Regions from separate parts of the Pseudomonas sp. TE6283 genome, predicted to be linked through region 1. Evidence: riboswitches for the same ligand, from Rfam matches in the RefSeq annotation. Region 1 holds a riboswitch; each other region holds the start of a gene.
The links. A riboswitch is a leader RNA that binds a small molecule or an ion and turns the genes downstream of it on or off. The one in region 1 is predicted to bind cobalamin.
Positions count from the first base shown of each region.

Region 1 (5,851 bases):
CGAAGCCCATGTTGGCGATGTCGCCGGCACGCAGGTTGATCTCCGCCGGGGAGCCGGCGCCTTCGACCATCACCACCGGGTAGGCTGCGCTCAGGCGCTCGTGGGACGCCAGCACCGCCTGCATGGCGATGGCCTTGTAGTCGTGGTAGGCGACGGCGTTCATGCTGGTCACCGCGCGGCCATGGACGATCACCTGGGCGCCGGTGTCGCTGTTGGGCTTGAGCAGCACCGGGTTCATGTCGGTGTGCGGCGCCAGCCGGCAGGCCTGGGCCTGCACCGCCTGGGCGCGGCCGATCTCGCCGCCGTCGGCGGTCACGGCGCTGTTGAGCGCCATGTTCTGCGGCTTGAACGGCACCACGGCGATGCCCTGGCGCAGCAGCCAGCGGCACAGGGCGGTGACCAGCGTGCTCTTGCCGGCATCGGAGGTGGTGCCTTGCACCATGAGGGTGGTCATGCCGATTCCTTCTGGTAGTCCGCCAGGGCCTGGGCCAGGCGTTGTTCGTCGGCGGCCGTGGCGGGCAGGCCGAAACGCAGTGCGGGCGGCTGCTCGAACAGGCGCACCAGGATGCCGCGGCGGGCGAGAAAGTCATGCAGGTACGCGGCGCGCTCATCACGCACGTACTGGAACAGGTCGCAGCCGCCACTGGGTGGCAGGCCCGCGCCGTCGAGCAACGAGACCAGGCGCTGGCTGGCCTGGGCGCAACGGGCAATCTGCGCCTGGTGCGCCGCGTCGTCGGCGAAACAGGCCTGCCCCAGCACTCGGGTCGGGCCGCTGACGGCCCAGGGCCCGAGTGCCTCGGCCAGACGTCGCAGCACATCCGTCTGGGCGACGACGAAGCCCAACCGCACACCGGCCAGGCCGAAGAACTTGCCGAACGAGCGCAACACGATCAGGCCAGGTTGCCCGGCCTGATCGACCACGCTGTGTTCGGGCGTATTGTCCATGAAGGCTTCGTCCACCAGCAGCCAGCCACCGCGCTCGGCCAGACGCGCATGCCAGGCCAGCAGGCGTTCGCGGGTCACCCGGCGGCCGGTGGGGTTGTTGGGGTTGACCAGTACCAGGACGTCGAGACTGTCGAGCAAGCCCTCGACCTCGGTCTCGTCCAGTTCGACCAGCGTGTGCCCTGCCCGTGCCCAGGCATGCGGATGCTCGGCATAGCACGGCGACAGGACCCCGACCCGCCCGCTCGGGCGCAGGTGCGGCAAGGCCTGGATCGCCGCCTGGGAACCGGCCACCGCCAGCAACGGCTGCGCGCCATAGTACTGCCGCGCCGCCGTCTCCAGGCCGTCTTCGGTCTCCGGCAGGCGGGCCCAGGCCTGCAGCGGAATCGGCGGTATCGGGTAGGACCATGGCGCGATGCCGCTGGACAGGTCGAGCCACTGCTCCCGTGGAATGGCGTACTGTTTCACCGCCCGCAGCAGGCGGCCACCGTGTTCAAGCATTCAGATAGGCTCCCACGCAGATCAACAGCACCCACAACCACACGCCGCGCTGCACCAGGCTCCAGCCGCGCTCGATGGCCTGGGCGTCGGCCATCGGCCCTTCACCCAGGCGCGGTCGTTCATGCAGCTCGCCGTGATACACCGCCGGGCCGCCCAGCTCCACGCCCAGCGCGCCGGCACCCGCGGCCATCACCGGGCCGGCGTTGGGGCTGTCCCACAGCGGCGCCTGGTTGCGCCAGCAGGCCAGGGCCAGGCGGGTCTTGCCCAGCAGCGCATAGGTCAGCGCCACCAGCCTGGCGGGAATATAGTTCAGCCCATCGTCGATGCGCGCCGCGCACCAGCCGAAGCGTTCGAAGCGCTCGTTACGATAGCCCCACATGGCATCCAGGGTATTGCTCAGGCGGTACAGCACCACCCCCGGCGCACCGGCCACGACGAACCAGAAAAGCGCGGCGAACACCGCGTCGCTGCCGTTTTCCAGCACCGACTCGGTGGCCGCCCGGGCTACGGCGGGCTCGTCCAGCTCGCGGGTTTCGCGGCTGACCAGGTAACCGACACGCCGCCGCGCCTCGGCCAGGTCCCCCTGGCGCAATGCCTGGGCCACCGGCAGCACATGCTCGCCCAGGCTGCGCAGGCCCAGGGCGCAGTACAGCGCCAGCACATCCACCAGCCAGCCGATGTACGGCAGCCAGGACAGGATCAGCGCCAGCAGGGTCAGCGGCACCACCGCCAGGAACCACGCGGTGACACCATGGCTGCGCCAGCCGCGCCCACCGGCGTTGAAACGTTGCTCCAGGCGCGAGGCGAAGTTGCCGAAGCCCACCAGCGGATGACGCCGGCGCGGCTCGCCCAGCAGCGCATCCAGGGCCACGCCCGCCACGGTCAGCAACGCCACGCTCATGGACGCTCTCCCCAATGGTTCTCGTACAGCATCTCGCTCAGCGGCCGTTGCTCGGCCCAGTCTTCCAGCACCAGCATCGGCGCCGGATAGAACTCGGTCACCGGCCCCAGGCACAGCACCGCCATGGGTTTTGCGCCCGCGGGCATGCCCAGCAGCTCGGCCAGGGCCTGGGGGTCGAACAGCGACACCCAGCCCATGCCCAGCCCTTCGGCCCGTGCCGCCAGCCACAGGTTCTGGATGGCGCAGGCCAGCGAGGCCAGGTCCATCTCGGGTAGGGTGCGGCGGCCGAAGACATGTGCCTCGCGCTTGTCCATCAACGCGGCCACCAGCACTTCGGCGCAGTCGTTGATGCCTTCGACCTTGAGCTTCATGAATTCATCGGAGCGCTCGCCCAGGGCCTCGGCGGTGCGCACCCGCTCCTGCTCCACCAGCGCCTGGATCCGCTCGCGCAAGACACGCTGGCTGATACGGATGAACCGCCACGGTTGCATCAGGCCCACGCTGGGCGCCTGGTGGGCGGCGGCGAGCAGGCGCCCGAGCAACTCGGGGGCCACCTCGCCCCCGGCGAAATGGCGCATGTCGCGGCGTTCGCCAATGGCCCGGTAGATGGCCTGGCGCTCGGCTTCGCTGTAGGCGTGTCGGCTCATGGTCGCAGCAGCGCCGCCGCCGCGTCGGGGTTGGAGGGAAAATAGAAGTGCACGTAGGAGGCGGTCAGGCGCCCCAGCCGATAGACCGCCTCGTTGCCCCGACCACCGTTGGGGCTCAGGCCGCGGGCGATCGGTGCAAGCTCCGTGCTGGTCAGCGAGTGGTGGTAGGTGTGGCCACGCAGGGTGCCTTCGGGCAGTTCGACCGCCTGCAGGGCCAGGGCCGCCAGACGCTTCTGCATGGTCGCCTCGCCGGGCAGCAGGCCCAGCAGCGTGGCGCGCTCGCCCGCCACGTCGGTCAGTGCGTCGAGCAGGTAGAGCATGCCGCCGCACTCGGCCAACAATGGCTTGCCGGCGGCATGATGGACGCGGATCGCTTCCAGCATCGGCGCGTTGGCGGCCAGCGCCTGGTGATGCAGCTCGGGGTAGCCGCCGGGCAGGTAGAGACTGTCCACCACGGGTAGCTCGTGGTCATGCACCGGCGAGAAGAATTCCAGGTGCGCACCGAGGCCACGCAGCAGGTCAAGATTGGCGCCATAGGTGAAGGCGAAGGCCTCATCGCGGGCCACACCGATGCGCACCCCGCTCAGCGACGCAGTCACATTCACAGGCTCAGGCTCGGCAAAACGGACCGGTGGCGGCAGCGCGGCATCGCAACTGGCGCCCAGGGCTTCGGCGGCGGCATCCAGGCGTGCATCCAGGTCATTCAACTCGCTGGCCTGGACCAGACCAAGGTGACGGCTGGGCAGTTCGATGCCGCGCTCGCGGGACAACCCGCCGTACCAACGCAGGCCTTCGGTCAGACTGCCTTCGAGCAGTTGCGCATGACGCAGGCTGCCGACCCGGTTGGCCAGCACCCCGGCGAACGGCAGGTCGGGCTGGTAGCGCGCCAGGCCTAGAGCCAAGGCACCAAAGGTCTGGGCCATGGCCGTGCCGTCGATCACCGCCAATACCGGCACGCCGAAGTGGCGCGCCAGGTCGGCGCTCGACGGGGTACCATCGAACAGGCCCATCACGCCCTCGATCAGGATCAGGTCGGCCTCGCCCGCCGCGTCCCACAACAGGCGGCGACTTTCCTCGGCGCCGATCATCCACAGGTCGAGCTGGTAGACCGGCGCACCGCTGGCGCGCTCGAGGATCATTGGATCGAGAAAGTCAGGCCCGCACTTGAACACCCGCACCGTGCGCCCGAGGTTGCGGTGCAGACGGGCCAGGGCGGCGGTGACCGTGGTCTTGCCCTGGCCCGAGGCCGGGGCTGCGATCAGCACGGCGGGACACTGGCGCGACTCACTCACAGTTCGACGCCCTTCTGCGCGCGGATACCGGCCTGGAAGGCGTGCTTGAGCATGCCCATCTCGGTGACGGTATCGGCCAGTTCGATCATTTCCGGTTTTGCCGCTCGCCCAGTGACGATCACATGCTGCATCGGCGGACGCGCCTGGATATCCGAAAGCACCTGGTCGAGGTCCAGGTAGCCGTGCTTGAGGGCGATGTCCAGCTCATCGAGCACGACGAACTGGACCGACGGGTCCTGCAGCAACTGCCGCGACACCGCCCAGGCGGCTTCGGCGGCGGCGATGTCGCGCTGGCGGTCCTGGGTTTCCCAGGTGAAGCCCTCGCCCATCACGTGGTAGCGCACCTGCTCGGGGAATCGGCGGAAAAACAGCTCCTCGCCGGTGCTGTTGCGGCCTTTGATGAACTGCACCACGCCGCACTGCATGCCATGGCCCAGGGCGCGGGCAAGCATGCCGAAGGCCGAGCTGCTCTTGCCCTTGCCGTTGCCGGTCAGCACCAGCAGCAGGCCGCATTCGTTGGGGGAGTTGGCGATGCGCTCGTCGATGATCGCCTTCTTGCGCTGCATGCGCGCCAGGTGACGTTCGTCGCGTTCGGTGGATTCGCTCATCAGGGGTCTCCGCAGGCTGTCGCGGCGGCGGCGACAGGTAAAAGGCAGGCAGACGAGGAGCGCGCAGGAGGCATGGCAACAGCCACATCGCACCGCGCATCACCCTCCGTGATGCCGTTTGGCAGTGACAGGCCGGTCTCCGGGCTCATGAGCGGGCGCAGGCCCTGGCCACGCGCCTTCCCGGACATGGACATCCAGTGGCCTTGCGTAGCCGTCGACTCATCTACCGTTGCGGGGGCAGCGCCGGACTCGCGCCTGCTGGCGCCCACCGGCTTCCCAGTTTCACCCTGCCGAACCGCGGTTCGCAGGGCACCTGAAGCACGCCGCGAAGGTTAGAGGGTTGCACCGGGAGCGTCAATCGAGCGTGGGCCGATCTGGCCTGGATCAATGGCCGATTCGCCAGCTTGTGCCACACTCAAAGCAGTGATATCACATAGCCACTATTTCGGCTGACCTCGATCACAATGACAAGGAGAGCGCAGCATGCAAGGCCTGATGATCAACAACCCGCGCCTGGAGTTCCTGCGCCCGGCCCTCGAACGCTGGGTCGACTGCATCGACCGCTTCAACCAGTTGCAGGGCGACAACGAAGCGCCCTACTGGCACGGCACAGCCAGCAACGTCGGCCTGCTCGCCGCTGCCGCCTGGCAGGGTGAATTGGTGGCGCTGGAACGGCACATGAGCAAGAAACAGCGCGACGAGGGCGAGCGCGACGGGCGCTGCGACCTGTCGATCAGCAGCGCCGAGGAGTCGCTGTACCTTCACGCCGGCCAGCGCTGGCCGCGCATCGCTCGCCTCGACCTGACAGCGGCCCTGCAGGAAACCGCCGCCCTGGCCAAGCCGATCGCCTATGGCAGCCAGCTCAAGGCCGGGGCGCTGTTCGTCACACCGTGGAAGGCCGGCCAGCACGCCAGCCCCGAGGAACTGCAGGACCTGGTGGACGACCTGCAGAAGCACACG
Region 1 is NZ_JBSSDH010000005.1:47,154-53,004, reverse strand. It holds gene ACVWZ5_RS09060 (cobyric acid synthase) at 1-454, opposite strand, end outside; gene cobD (threonine-phosphate decarboxylase CobD) at 451-1,443, opposite strand; gene cbiB (adenosylcobinamide-phosphate synthase CbiB) at 1,436-2,344, opposite strand; gene bluB (5,6-dimethylbenzimidazole synthase) at 2,341-2,991, opposite strand; gene ACVWZ5_RS09040 (cobyrinate a,c-diamide synthase) at 2,988-4,283, opposite strand; gene cobO (cob(I)yrinic acid a,c-diamide adenosyltransferase) at 4,280-4,891, opposite strand; cobalamin riboswitch at 5,005-5,223, opposite strand; gene ACVWZ5_RS09030 (hypothetical protein) at 5,375-5,851, shown strand, end outside.

Region 2 (5,851 bases), on a different contig from region 1:
CCGCCTGCACGGCGGCGTCGAACAGGCGGATCAGGTTGCCGAAGGCATCGCGGAAAAAGCCCGACACCCGCAGCGTCACGTCCACCCGCGGCCGGTCGAGCAGGCTCAGCGGCAGGATTTCGAAGTCATCGACCCGTTGGCTGCCGGTGGCCCACACCGGGCGTACGCCCATCAGCGCCATGGCCTGGGCGATATCGTCGCCGCCGGTGCGCATGGTCGCCGTGCCCCACACCGACAGGCCCAGCTGGCGCAGGTGATCGCCGTGATCCTGCAGGTGGCGCTCGAGGATCAGGTTGGCCGAGGCGAACCCCAGGCGCCAGGCCGTGGCGGTGGGCAGGTTGCGCACATCGACGGTATAGAAGTTGCGCCCGGTGGGCAGCACGTCCAGGCGGCCGCGGCTGGGCGCGCCGCTGGGCCCGGCCGGGACGAAACGCCCGGCCAGGGCCGCCAGCAGGCCATCGATCTCGGCGCCGCCGCAGGCATCGAGGTCGGGCGCGACCTGCTCGACGAGCGTGCGCAGCACCGCGCGCACCGCCTCCCACTGCGCCTCGTCCGGCAGCGCCACGGCGCCCATCAGGGCCTGCTCGATCAATGACAACGCCAACAACTCCAGGCGCTCGCGAGTATCGCCACAGGTTCGCCAGAGGCTGGCGTCGAGTTGCGCCAGCAGGTCCGGGCGCGGCCCTTCCCAGGCCTGCCCCAGATCGCAATCCAGCGGATCGAAGCCCAGCGCCAACGCCTTGGCCAGCTCACGGATCAGGCTGGCGTTACCGCCCCTGCCATCGCCTCGCGCCACCCGCAGCAACGCCAGCAGCGTATCGCTGCGCAAACGCCCCTGCGGCGACTGGCCGAACACGTGCAGGCCGTCGCGGATCTGCGATTCCTTCAGGTCGCACAGGTAGGTGTCAAGCCGCGGCAGCCAGACCGCCGCGTCCTCCATCTGGCCTTCGAGCTGCAGTTCGCGGTCGATATGGTGGGTCTTGACCAGTTCGAGGATGTCACGTTGCAGCTCGCGGGCACGGCGTGGGTCGAGCAACTGCGCCTCGTAGTATTCATCGGCCAGTTGCTCCAGGTGGCGCAGCGGGCCATAGGTCTCGGCACGGGTCAACGGCGGCATCAGGTGGTCGATGATGACCGCCTGGGTGCGGCGCTTGGCCTGGGCGCCCTCGCCCGGGTCGTTGACGATGAACGGGTAGATGTTGGGCAACGGGCCGAGCAAGGCATCCGGCCAGCACTCGGCGGACAGGCCCACGCCCTTGCCCGGCAGCCACTCCAGGTTGCCATGCTTGCCCACATGGATCACCGCGTCGGCGGCATAGCCGTTGCGCAGCCAGAAGTGGAACGCCAGGTAGCCGTGGGGCGGCACCAGGTCCGGGTCGTGGTATACGGCGCTGTGGTCCACCTGGTAGCCCCGCGCCGGCTGGATGCCGACGAAGGTCAGGCCGTAGCGCAGGCCGGCGACCATCATGCGCCCACTGCGGAACATCGGGTCCTGCTCGGGCGGCCCCCAGCGCTCCAGCACGGCGCGCTGGTTGGCCTCGGGCAAGGCGGCAAAGGCGCGCTGGTAGTCGGCCAGGGCCAGGCTCTGGGCGCAGGGGCGCTGGTCGAGATGGTCGAGGTCGTTGGTGACCCCGCCGAGCAACTGGTGAATCAGCTCAGTGCCGCTGTCAGGCAGGCCGGCCACCGGATAACCCTGCGCCTGCAGGGCCTCGAGGATATTGAGCGCCGCGCCCGGCGTGTCCAGGCCGACGCCATTGCCGATGCGCCCGTCGCGGGTCGGGTAGTTGGCCAGCACCAGGGCCACGCGCTTTTCCTGGTTGTCCAGGCGCGCCAGGGTCACCCAGCGCCGTGCCAGTTCGGCGACGAAGTCCATGCGTTCGGGATGGGCCCGGTAGCAGACCACATCGGACTGGCTGCGCTCGCTGCGCCAGGCCAGGTCCTTGAAACTCACCGGCCGGGTGATGATACGCCCGTCCAGTTCCGGCAAGGCGATGTGCATCGCCAGGTCGCGGGCTCCCAGGCCCTGCTCGCTCTGCTCCCAGCCAGGCTGGTTGTCCTGGGCGCAGATCGCCTGCAGCACCGGCACATCGCGGCGCAGCGGACGCAGGTTGGGTTGCTCGGGACTGGACAGGGCGAAGCCTGTGGTGTTGATCACCACCTCGGCCTGCACCTCGTCGAGCCAGGCCTCGACCTGGTCCAGGCAGGCGCGTTCCTTCAGGCTGGCCACGGCAATGGGCAATGGATTCAGCCCGCAGGCCTGCAGGCGCTGGCAGAACACATCGATGAACGCCGTGTTGGCCGCCTGCAGGTGCGAACGGTAGAACAGCAACGGCGCCACCGGATGTTCCGGATTCCACTGGGCGTACCAGTCCTCCAGGCGCGCCGTGGCCTTGGCCGGGTGATAGACCGCCGTGCGCGGCAAGGGCTGCGGCTCATCCCACGGGTAATCACAACCCAGCCATTGGCTGGCCAGGCAGTTGAACAGGTTAACGGCGTTGGTCTTGCCGCCCTGGCGCAGGAAGTGCCAGAGGCGCTCGGCCTGTTCGCCGCGGACCGTGCCCAGGTCGGTAAGCTCAGGATCGGGGCGGTCGTCGCCGGGCACCAGGATCAGCTCGACCCCACGCCCCGCCAGTTCGACCAGTTGCTCGACACCATAGCGCCAGTAGCCGACGCCGCCATGCAGCGACACCAGGATCACCTTGGCATGGCGCAGCACCTGGTCGACATACAGGTCGACCGAGGCATGGTTCTGCACCTGCATCGGGTTGGCCAGGCGCACGCTGGGGAAGTGCGCCGGCAGCTGCTCGGCGGTTTCGGCGAGCAGCGCCAGGTGTGAATCACCGCTGCAGAGGATCACCAGGTCGGCGGGGGTCTGGCCGAGGTCGGCGATGCTGTCGTCCGGCACGAAGCCGCCGGGTTGGGTCCGCAGCAGGTGCATGGATCAGGCGCCCAGGGCCTGGCGCAGGCGCGCTTCCAGCTGTGCGGCGTCCAGCGCCTGGCCAATCAGCACCAGGCGAGTGATGCGTGGTTCATCGCTGCGCCAGGCGCGGTCGAAATGCTTGTCGAAGCGGGTGCCCACACCCTGGATCAGCAGGCGCATCGGCTTGCCTGGAATCGCGGCGAAACCCTTGGCGCGCAGGATGCCGAACTCGGTGACCAACTGGGTCAGGGCGTCGAGCAGCAGGCTCTCGTCGGCCTCGGGCAGATCGATGGAGATCGAGTCGAAGGCGTCGTGGTCATGGTCGTCATGGTCATCGCCGTCGTGATGCGAGTCGTGATGGGTACGGCGACCATCGATATGCGCCTCGGACTCGGCGCCCACGCCCAGCAGCACTTCCAGCGGCAGGCGACCACTGCTGGCCTCGATCACCTTGACCGCCGGCGGCAGCTCCTCGGCCACTTCGGCACGGACCTTGGCCAGGCCCTCGGTGTCGATCAGATCGGCCTTGTTCAGCACCACCAGGTCGGCGCTGGCCAGCTGGTCGGCGAACAATTCATGCAGCGGCGACTCATGGTCGAGATTGGGGTCGAGCTTGCGCTGGGCATCGACCTGCTCCGGGTAGGCGGCAAAGGTGCCGGCAGCCACGGCCGGGCTGTCGACCACGGTGATCACCGCGTCGACGGTGCAGGCGTTGCGGATTTCCGGCCATTGGAAGGCCTGTACCAGCGGTTTGGGCAAGGCCAGGCCGCTGGTCTCGATAAGGATGTGGTCGAGGTCGCCGCGACGGGCCACCAGCTCGCGCATCACCGGGAAGAACTCTTCCTGCACGGTGCAGCACAGGCAACCGTTGGCCAGCTCATAGACGCGGCCGTTGGCCTCTTCCTCGGTGCAGCCGATGCTGCACTGCTTGAGGATCTCGCCGTCGATGCCCAGCTCGCCGAACTCATTGACGATCACCGCGATGCGGCGGCCCTGGGCGTTGTCGAGCATATGGCGCAGCAAGGTGGTCTTGCCCGAGCCGAGGAAGCCGGTAACGATGGTGACGGGAAGCTTGGCCAGTGTTTTCATGTCGCGATGCCCTTGGCAGCAATGGCGCGGGCATGCAGGACGACAGCCACGGCCCTGCCGGCCTGGCGCGTTCGCCACCGGATCACCCCGCCCGGTTGAAAGTCGAAAACGTCACGAGGCAGGTCTCCTGGCTCGCACCGCTGCGGCTCGCCGGCCGGTGGGCCGGCGCCTTCCCGCGCGCCTGCGCAGTGGCTGTGCCGAACCCTTCAGTGCTTACAGTTGCGGGGGCAGCCGCGGCTTGTACCGCGTTCCCGTCTTAGCTCGGGCCAACGCCCGAGAACCTCGCAGCGGCAAGGCTACGCAGTGCCTGCCTGGCGGTCAACCGCCACGGCGATTGACGCGGGCCCGGCCCCGTGATTTGCTAGCGCATTGCGTTCAGGTGCCCCCGACGGGGGTGAAACGGGAAACCGGTGCGTCGCGTGTCCACTCCAGGAGCCGACAAGGCCGGTGCTGCCCCCGCAACGGTAAGCGAGAGAAGCGTCCGGACCACTGTGCCAACAGCAAGGCATGGGAAGGTGACGCGCCACGGAGTCCTGCTCCACCTCGCCAGCCCGGAGACCGGCCTGACACGTGCTCACAGTACACCCCGCGGTGGGCGGGCGTCGTCGTATCACCTGGGCCAATCGTGCCCGGGGTCGTCGCGCATGCCCGTTGCCACAACAAAAGCAGCAGAGGAACGCGTCATGCCCATCACCAGCGCCAAACACAGTATCGCCACCCCCGTCAGCCTCAGCCAGCGACTGATCATCGCGGTCGGCGCCAGCCTGCTGGGCCTGTGCCTGGTGTACTTCGCCGGTTTCTCGCACATCGAGGCAGTGCACAACGCCGCCCACGATACCCGCCACAGCGCCGCCTTCCCCTGCCACTGAGTAAACCCGCATGATTACGCGTCTCGCCCGTACCGCGGGTTTCAGCGGCCTGCTCGCGGCCCTGTTGCTGACCCTGCTGCAGAGCTTCTGGGTCGCCCCACTGATTCTCCAGGCGGAAACCTACGAGTCCGCCGCCCCGGTCGCCGAACACCATGAGCACGGCGACGCCGCCGCGCCCCACGAGCATGAGCACAGCGCCGAAGCCTGGTCGCCGGAAGACGGCTGGCAGCGCGTGCTGTCCACCACCGGTGGCAACCTGGTGGTCGCCGTCGGTTTCGCCCTGATCCTGGTCGCCCTCTACAGCCTGCGTGAACCGAACCGCGTGGCCACCGGCGCGCTGTGGGGCCTGGCCGGCTTCGCCGTGTTCTGCCTGGCGCCGACCCTGGGCCTGCCCCCGGAGCTGCCCGGCACCGCCGCCGCCGACCTTGGCCAGCGCCAGAACTGGTGGATCGGCACCGCTGCGGCCACCGCCGCCGGCCTGGCATTGCTGGTGTTCGCCCGGCACTGGCTGTTCAAGGCGCTGGGTGTCGCCCTGCTGGTGATCCCGCACCTGATCGGCGCGCCACAGCCGGCCGTGCATGAAAGCCTTGCGCCGCAAGCCCTCGAGACCCAGTTCAAGATCGCCTCGTGGCTGACCAACGCCGCGTTCTGGCTGGCCCTGGGCCTGCTCAGCGCCTGGCTGTACCGTCGCTCCAGCCAGGCCTGATGCGCGACCTGCCTGCCCAGCCGGCGTTGTACGCCGGCTTTGGCTGTCGCCGTGGCTGCCCGGTGGAGACGCTGGCAGTGCTGCTGCGCCAGACCTTCACCCGCAACGCCCTGCCCCTCTCGGCCCTGCGCGCCATTGCCAGCATCGAGCCCAAGGCCCGCGAGCCCGGCCTGCTGGCACTGGCCGAACGCCTGGGGCTGCCGTACATCTGTTTCGACGCCGCGCACCTGCTGGTCTTCGAACCGCAGCTCAGCCAGCGTTCACCCA
Region 2 is NZ_JBSSDH010000007.1:165,399-171,249, forward strand. It holds gene cobN (cobaltochelatase subunit CobN) at 1-2,938, opposite strand, end outside; gene cobW (cobalamin biosynthesis protein CobW) at 2,942-4,009, opposite strand; cobalamin riboswitch at 4,110-4,309, opposite strand; cobalamin riboswitch at 4,371-4,590, shown strand; gene ACVWZ5_RS12345 (CbtB domain-containing protein) at 4,693-4,878, shown strand; gene ACVWZ5_RS12350 (CbtA family protein) at 4,889-5,584, shown strand; gene ACVWZ5_RS12355 (cobalamin biosynthesis protein) at 5,584-5,851, shown strand, end outside.
Region 2: it holds a riboswitch for cobalamin, as region 1 does, so the genes downstream of both, cobW (cobalamin biosynthesis protein CobW) here and cobO (cob(I)yrinic acid a,c-diamide adenosyltransferase) in region 1, are expected to answer to the same signal.

Region 3 (5,851 bases), on a different contig from region 1:
GACGGAATCAGCGCAGGTTCAACCGATCAGAACGCCAACCCCACCTTCACGCCAAACTCGTCGCGCTTGAGCTTGGTGTTGTCGGCCACCGGCGTATCCTCGTCCAGCTTGTATTCGGTACGGGTGTAGTACGCCCCCACCTGCACCGGCATGCCGCCCTGCTGGTTCATCAGCAGCGTGATCTCCGCATACGGATTGGTGCGGTCCTTCATGTCGACGCTGTCGCTGCCGAAATCATCGACTTTGAGCCGTGCGCGGCCATCAATGGTGTGGCGCGCGCCCACCTCCACGCGCAGGGTCGACGCGTCGAACTGGTGGTTGTAGCCCAGCGCTGCCTTGGCGAACGGCGACTTGTAGGTCAGCCGTGTATCAAGATCGTTGATCTCGGGCTCGAAGCGGGTCCAGCTGTAACCGCCGCCCACCGTCAGGTCGACGAAGTTGCGCGCATCCAGTGCGGCGCGCCAGCCCAGGTCGAGATCGGCCTGGGCTTCCTTGAGCTTGTTGTCGTTCTTCTTGCCATACTTGGCCTCGGCACCGATCTGGTAGATGAACCCGGATTCGGCGGTCATCTTGTTGCCGAACGTGGCGAACACACCGCCCTGGCCCATGTGTTCCTTGTCCGATTCGCTTCCTCCCTCGAACTTGAACTTGTCGTAGGACCCCAGCAAGCCGAGGGTGAACAGCGGGTCGGTACTCGGTGCCGCCGTGGCAGCCAGAGGGGCACCGAGCAGGGCAAGCAGGCAGGCGTGGCGCAGCAGGTTACGGGTAGACATTCGCAAAAGTCTCCATGACGTGAATGAATGGCGAACGACCGGTTCGAGACAAAGGGCTTGGCAAAAGTTCGAAAAAATTTGGCAAACCGCTCTAAACCGCCCTGTCCGTCACAGTTTCCCCACCCACTCGAACGATTGACTCACTGCCCGTTCAATGGTCAGATGCGCGCCAGTTTCAGGTGTCCTGCGCCGCCGTGCGCAGGGTGAAACGGGAAGCCGGTGCGTCGTTGTCACGACAAGTCCGGCGCTGCCCCCGCAACGGTAAGCGAGTGAATCCTTCGACAGACCACTGTGCGCACGCATGGGAAGGTGAAGGCTTCATGCCCCTCGCAAGCCCGGAGACCGGCCTGAGGCGCTACTTGGCAACCCGCGGTGGGCGGGCGCAGGCCGGTATCCGCGTGCGCGCCTGCGTGCGCTTGACCGTTGCGTGTTTTCCACCGGGATCCATTCCTTCCTGCAGCAGTGGAACGACATGTCCCGATTCAACAAGCTTCACACCCTGGCGGCCTGCCTGGCCGTGTCCCTGCCGGCGCTGGCCGACGATCATGAAGTAACGCCCTTCACCCTGCCCTCCACGGCAATCACCGACACCCGCGAGCCACAGGCCATCGACCTGGCCACCCCGACCCCGACCGGTTCACGCCTGAACCTCAGCGCCCTGGACACCCCGGCCAGCACCAGCAGCCTGACCGAGGCGCAGATCCAGCAGCGCAACAACCTCACCGTGCAGGACGCCGTGACCCGCTCGCCGGGCCTTACCTTCATCGGCACGCCGGGCGACGGCGGCACCGGCCTGTCGGCCCGCGGCTTCACCGGGCAGAGTTCGGTGATGACCCTGTTCGACGGCTCACGCCTGTACGCCGGTGCCGGCACCCTGACCTTCCCGGTCGATCCGTGGATGGTCGAGCGCATCGACGTGATCCGCGGCCCCGCCTCGGTGCTGTACGGCGAAGGCGCCACCGGCGCGGTGGTCAACGTGGTACCGAAGCAGCCGTTCGCTGGCGAGATCCGCAACCACCTGCGTCTGGGCTACGGCTCCTGGGACCGCCAGCAGCTGGGCCTGGACAGCGGCGGCAGCCTGAGCGAGCGCCTGAGCTACCGCGTGACCCTCAACCAGCAGGCTGGCAACGGCTGGGTCGACCGCACCGACTCGCGCAGCCTGGCCCTGAGCGCCGCCCTGCGCTTCGATGCCAGCGACGACCTGAGTTTTACCCTCGCCCACGAACGTGGCGATGCGCAACCGGCCAACTACTACGGCACCCCGCTGATCGACGGGCACCTGCGCAGCAGCGTGCGCCGCAAGAACTACAACGTCAGCAACGACGAGCAGCGCTACCACGACGAGTGGACGCGCCTGACCACCGACTGGACCCTCAGCGACCGCGTCAGTGCCAGCAACCAGCTGTACTACATCAAGAGCCGCCGCCAGTGGCGCAATGCCGAGTCCTACACCTGGGACGCCGCCAACGGCGTGATCCAGCGCGGCAGCTTCCTCGAGATTCGCCATAACCAGGAGCAACTCGGCGATCGCCAGAGCTTCACCTTCGACCATGGCCTGTTCGGCCTGGACAGCAAGACCGTGGTCGGCGCCGAGTACAACCGGATCCGTTTCAACGTCGACAGCAACTCGCCCTACAGCGATGGCAGCAGCGACCCGCTCGACCCATGGCATCCGGCTCCGGGCGGCTTCCATAGCCTCAGCCCAACCCGCGCACAAACGCTGTCCAAGGTCGACACCTTCGCCCTGTTCGCCGAAAACCGCACCCAGCTGACCGACCGCCTCGCACTGGTCACCGGCATTCGCCGCGACCAGAATCACATCGACCGCGACGACCTGGCCAACAACAGCCGCAGCGATCGCAGCCTGCAGGGCGGCAACTGGCGCGCCGGCCTGGTGTTCGCTGTTACCGACGACCTGTCGCTATATGGGCAGTTTTCGACCAGCGAGGACGGCGTCGGCGACCTGCTCACCCAGCGCCCGGACAAGCGCCTGGAACTGACCGAAGCGAAGCAGGCCGAGGTAGGCCTCAAGCAACGTTTCTGGGATACCCGTGGCGAGTGGACGCTGGCGGCCTATCACATCGTCAAGAAGAAGCTGCCGGTGTACAACCCGCTCACCCACGACAGCCAGCAGGCCGGCCAGCAGACCTCCGACGGCCTGGAGGCCAGCCTGGAACTGGCGCTGGGCAACCAGTGGCAGCTCTCGGCCAATGCCGCTTTGGTGCGGGCCAAGTACGATGATTTTCTCGAGGAAGGCGACAACGGCACGGTCCACGACCGCGCCGGCAACCGTCCGCAGGACGTGCCGCGACGCACCGCCAACCTGTGGCTGAGCAAGGGCTTCGGCCAGGCCATGGATGCCGGTATCGGCCTTCGCTATGTGGATGAGCGCTATGCCAGCGCGGCCAACGACCAGCGCGTGCCGGGCTACACGGTGGTCGATGCCAACCTGGGCTGGCAGGTGCTGCCCGATGTGCGCCTGGGCCTGCAGTTCAACAACCTGTTCGACCGCCAGTACGCCCAGTCCAGCTTCAGCGGCGAGCAATGGCTGCTGGGCGCGCCGCGCTCGTATTTCGCCACGGTCGACTACCGCTTCTGAGGCGGACTCCAGCGTTCGTCGCACGGTGCTTGATCAGCACCGTGCCACCTGCTCGACTAGGACCTACGCCTTCATCACAAGCAGCGTGCCATGACCGACATCCCGCAGATCCCCACCCCACCCGTGCACGCCCTGGATCAGCCGCGCACCTTGCTGTTCCTCGCCTACCCGCAGATGGGCCTGCTCGACCTCACCGGCGCGCAGACGGTCTTCTGGGCCGCGACCAAGGCCCGCGCCGCCCGCGGCCTGCCAGGTTACCGCCTGGTCACCGCCAGCCTCGAGGGCGGCCTGGTGCCGACCGCCGAGGGCCTGGCGGTAGGTACCGAGCCACTGGCGCCCTGGTTGCGCGAACCCTTCGACACCCTGGTGGTGCCCGGCGCGCCGGAGATCGTCCGCACCCTCCCCGATCATGCCGAGCTGGTTGCCTGGCTGGCCCAGGCTGCCCAACGCGCCCGACGCACCGCCTCGGTGTGCAGCGGCACCTTCCTGCTGGCCGCCGCCGGGCTGCTCGACGGACGCCGGGCCGCCACCCACTGGGCGATGTGCGATGCGCTGCACCGGCGCTTCCCGGCCATCGAAGTGGACGCCGAGTCGATCTTCGTGCAACAGGACCAGGTGTGGACCTCGGCCGGGGTCAGTGCCGGCATCGACCTGGCGCTGGCCCTGGTCGAGGCCGACTGTGGCCGCGAGGTGGCCATGCAGGTGGCCCGCGAGCTGGTGGTGTTCCTCAAGCGCCCCGGCGGCCAGGCGCAGTTCAGCGAACTGCTCAAGGCCCAGGGCGAGGACAGCGCCGCCTTCGAGGCCCTGCACCTGTGGCTCAACGAGCACCTGGGCGACCCGCGCCTGACGGTCGAGCGGCTGGCCGAGCAGGCGCGCATGAGCCTGCGCAACTTCACCCGGGTGTACAAGCACAAGACCGGCCGCACTCCGGCCAAGGCCATCGAGGTGTTCCGCCTCGAGGCGGCGCGCCGCTTGCTGGAGAACTCGGACCAGCACATCGAGCAGGTCGCCCGCCACTGCGGGTTCGGCAGCGAGGAGCGCATGCGCCTGGCGTTCCAGCGTCACCTGGCGGTGACCCCGCGGGACTACCGGGCGCGCTTCGCCCGCAGCGTGTCGCTGGCCGAAATCCAGGGTTCTTTGGCCTAGGGGTAAACCAAGGGCGCGCATAGCATCTGCAGCACGTCTTTCGGGCCACGGTCCATGTCGTCCGGCAAGGCGTACCCTTTTCCCACTGCCGCAGCGACAACATCGACAATCGCGGCATCCAGGAGCACCCCATGAAACAGATCCTGATCATTGGAGCAGGCTTCGCCGGGCTGTGGAGCGCCCTCGGCGCCGCCCGCCTGCTCGACCAGCACAAACGCGACGACGTGCTGATCACCGTGCTCGCGCCCCAGGCGGAACTGCACATCCGCCCACGCTTCTACGAACCCGACGTGCACACCATGGCTGCACCGTTGCAGGCGTTGTTCGACGCGGTCAACGTGCGCTTCGTCAAGGGCAGCGCCTACCACATCGACCAGGCCAGCCGTGAAGTGGCTTACCGCCAGCCCAACGGCATCGAGGCCAGGCTGGGCTATGACCGCCTGATCATGGCCTGCGGCAGCCTGCTCAACCGCCCGGCGCTGGAAGGCTTCGACCGCCACGCCTTCGACGTCGACAAGATCGAGTCTGCCACTCGCCTTGAAGAACACCTCAAGTCCCTGGCCGCCCGTCCCGACAGCCCGGCGCGCAACACCGTGGTGGTCGCCGGTGGCGGTTTCACCGGCATCGAGACCGCGACCGAACTGCCCAGCCGGCTGCGGGCGATCCTGGGCGACAAGGTCACGCCACGCATCGTCGTGGTCGACCGCGGGACGAAGATCGGCGCCGCCCTGGGCGACGGCATCCGCCCGGCCATCGAACAGGCATCGGCGGCGCTGGGCATCGAATGGGTCTGCGGCGCCACGGTGGCCTCGGTGGATGCCGGCGGCGTGCTGCTCGACAACGGCGACCGCATCGCCGCCTGTACGGTGATCTGGACCGTCGGCTTCAAGGCCAACCCGCTGACCGAGCAGATCACCGGCGAGCGCGACCGCCAGGGCCGCCTGCATGTGGACGGCCAGCTCAAGGTCATCGGCAACCCGGATGTGTATGCCGCGGGCGATGTGGCCTACGCGGCCTGCGACGAGGTTGGCAACTTTGCCGTGATGTCCTGCCAGCACGCCATCCCCCTGGGCCGCTACGCCGGCAACAACGCCGCCGCCGAGCTGATCGGCGTGGCGCCGATGACCTACAGCCAGCCCAAGTACGTCACCTGCCTGGACCTCGGTGCCTGGGGCGCGGTGTACACCGAGGGTTGGGAGCGCACCGTCTCGCCACCGACGGACAAGGCCGAGGCCAAGCAGCTCAAGCAGCAGATCAACTCGGTATGGATCTATCCGCCGGCCGCGGATCGGGCGACGGCGCTGGCGGCAGCCGATCCACTGATTCCGGTGGC
Region 3 is NZ_JBSSDH010000001.1:469,926-475,776, forward strand. It holds gene ACVWZ5_RS02345 (outer membrane beta-barrel protein) at 27-773, opposite strand; cobalamin riboswitch at 934-1,138, shown strand; gene ACVWZ5_RS02350 (TonB-dependent receptor) at 1,246-3,372, shown strand; gene ACVWZ5_RS02355 (GlxA family transcriptional regulator) at 3,463-4,518, shown strand; gene ACVWZ5_RS02360 (NAD(P)/FAD-dependent oxidoreductase) at 4,650-5,851, shown strand, end outside; gene ACVWZ5_RS02365 (HvfC family RiPP maturation protein) at 5,773-5,851, opposite strand, start outside.
Region 3: it holds a riboswitch for cobalamin, as region 1 does, so the genes downstream of both, ACVWZ5_RS02350 (TonB-dependent receptor) here and cobO (cob(I)yrinic acid a,c-diamide adenosyltransferase) in region 1, are expected to answer to the same signal.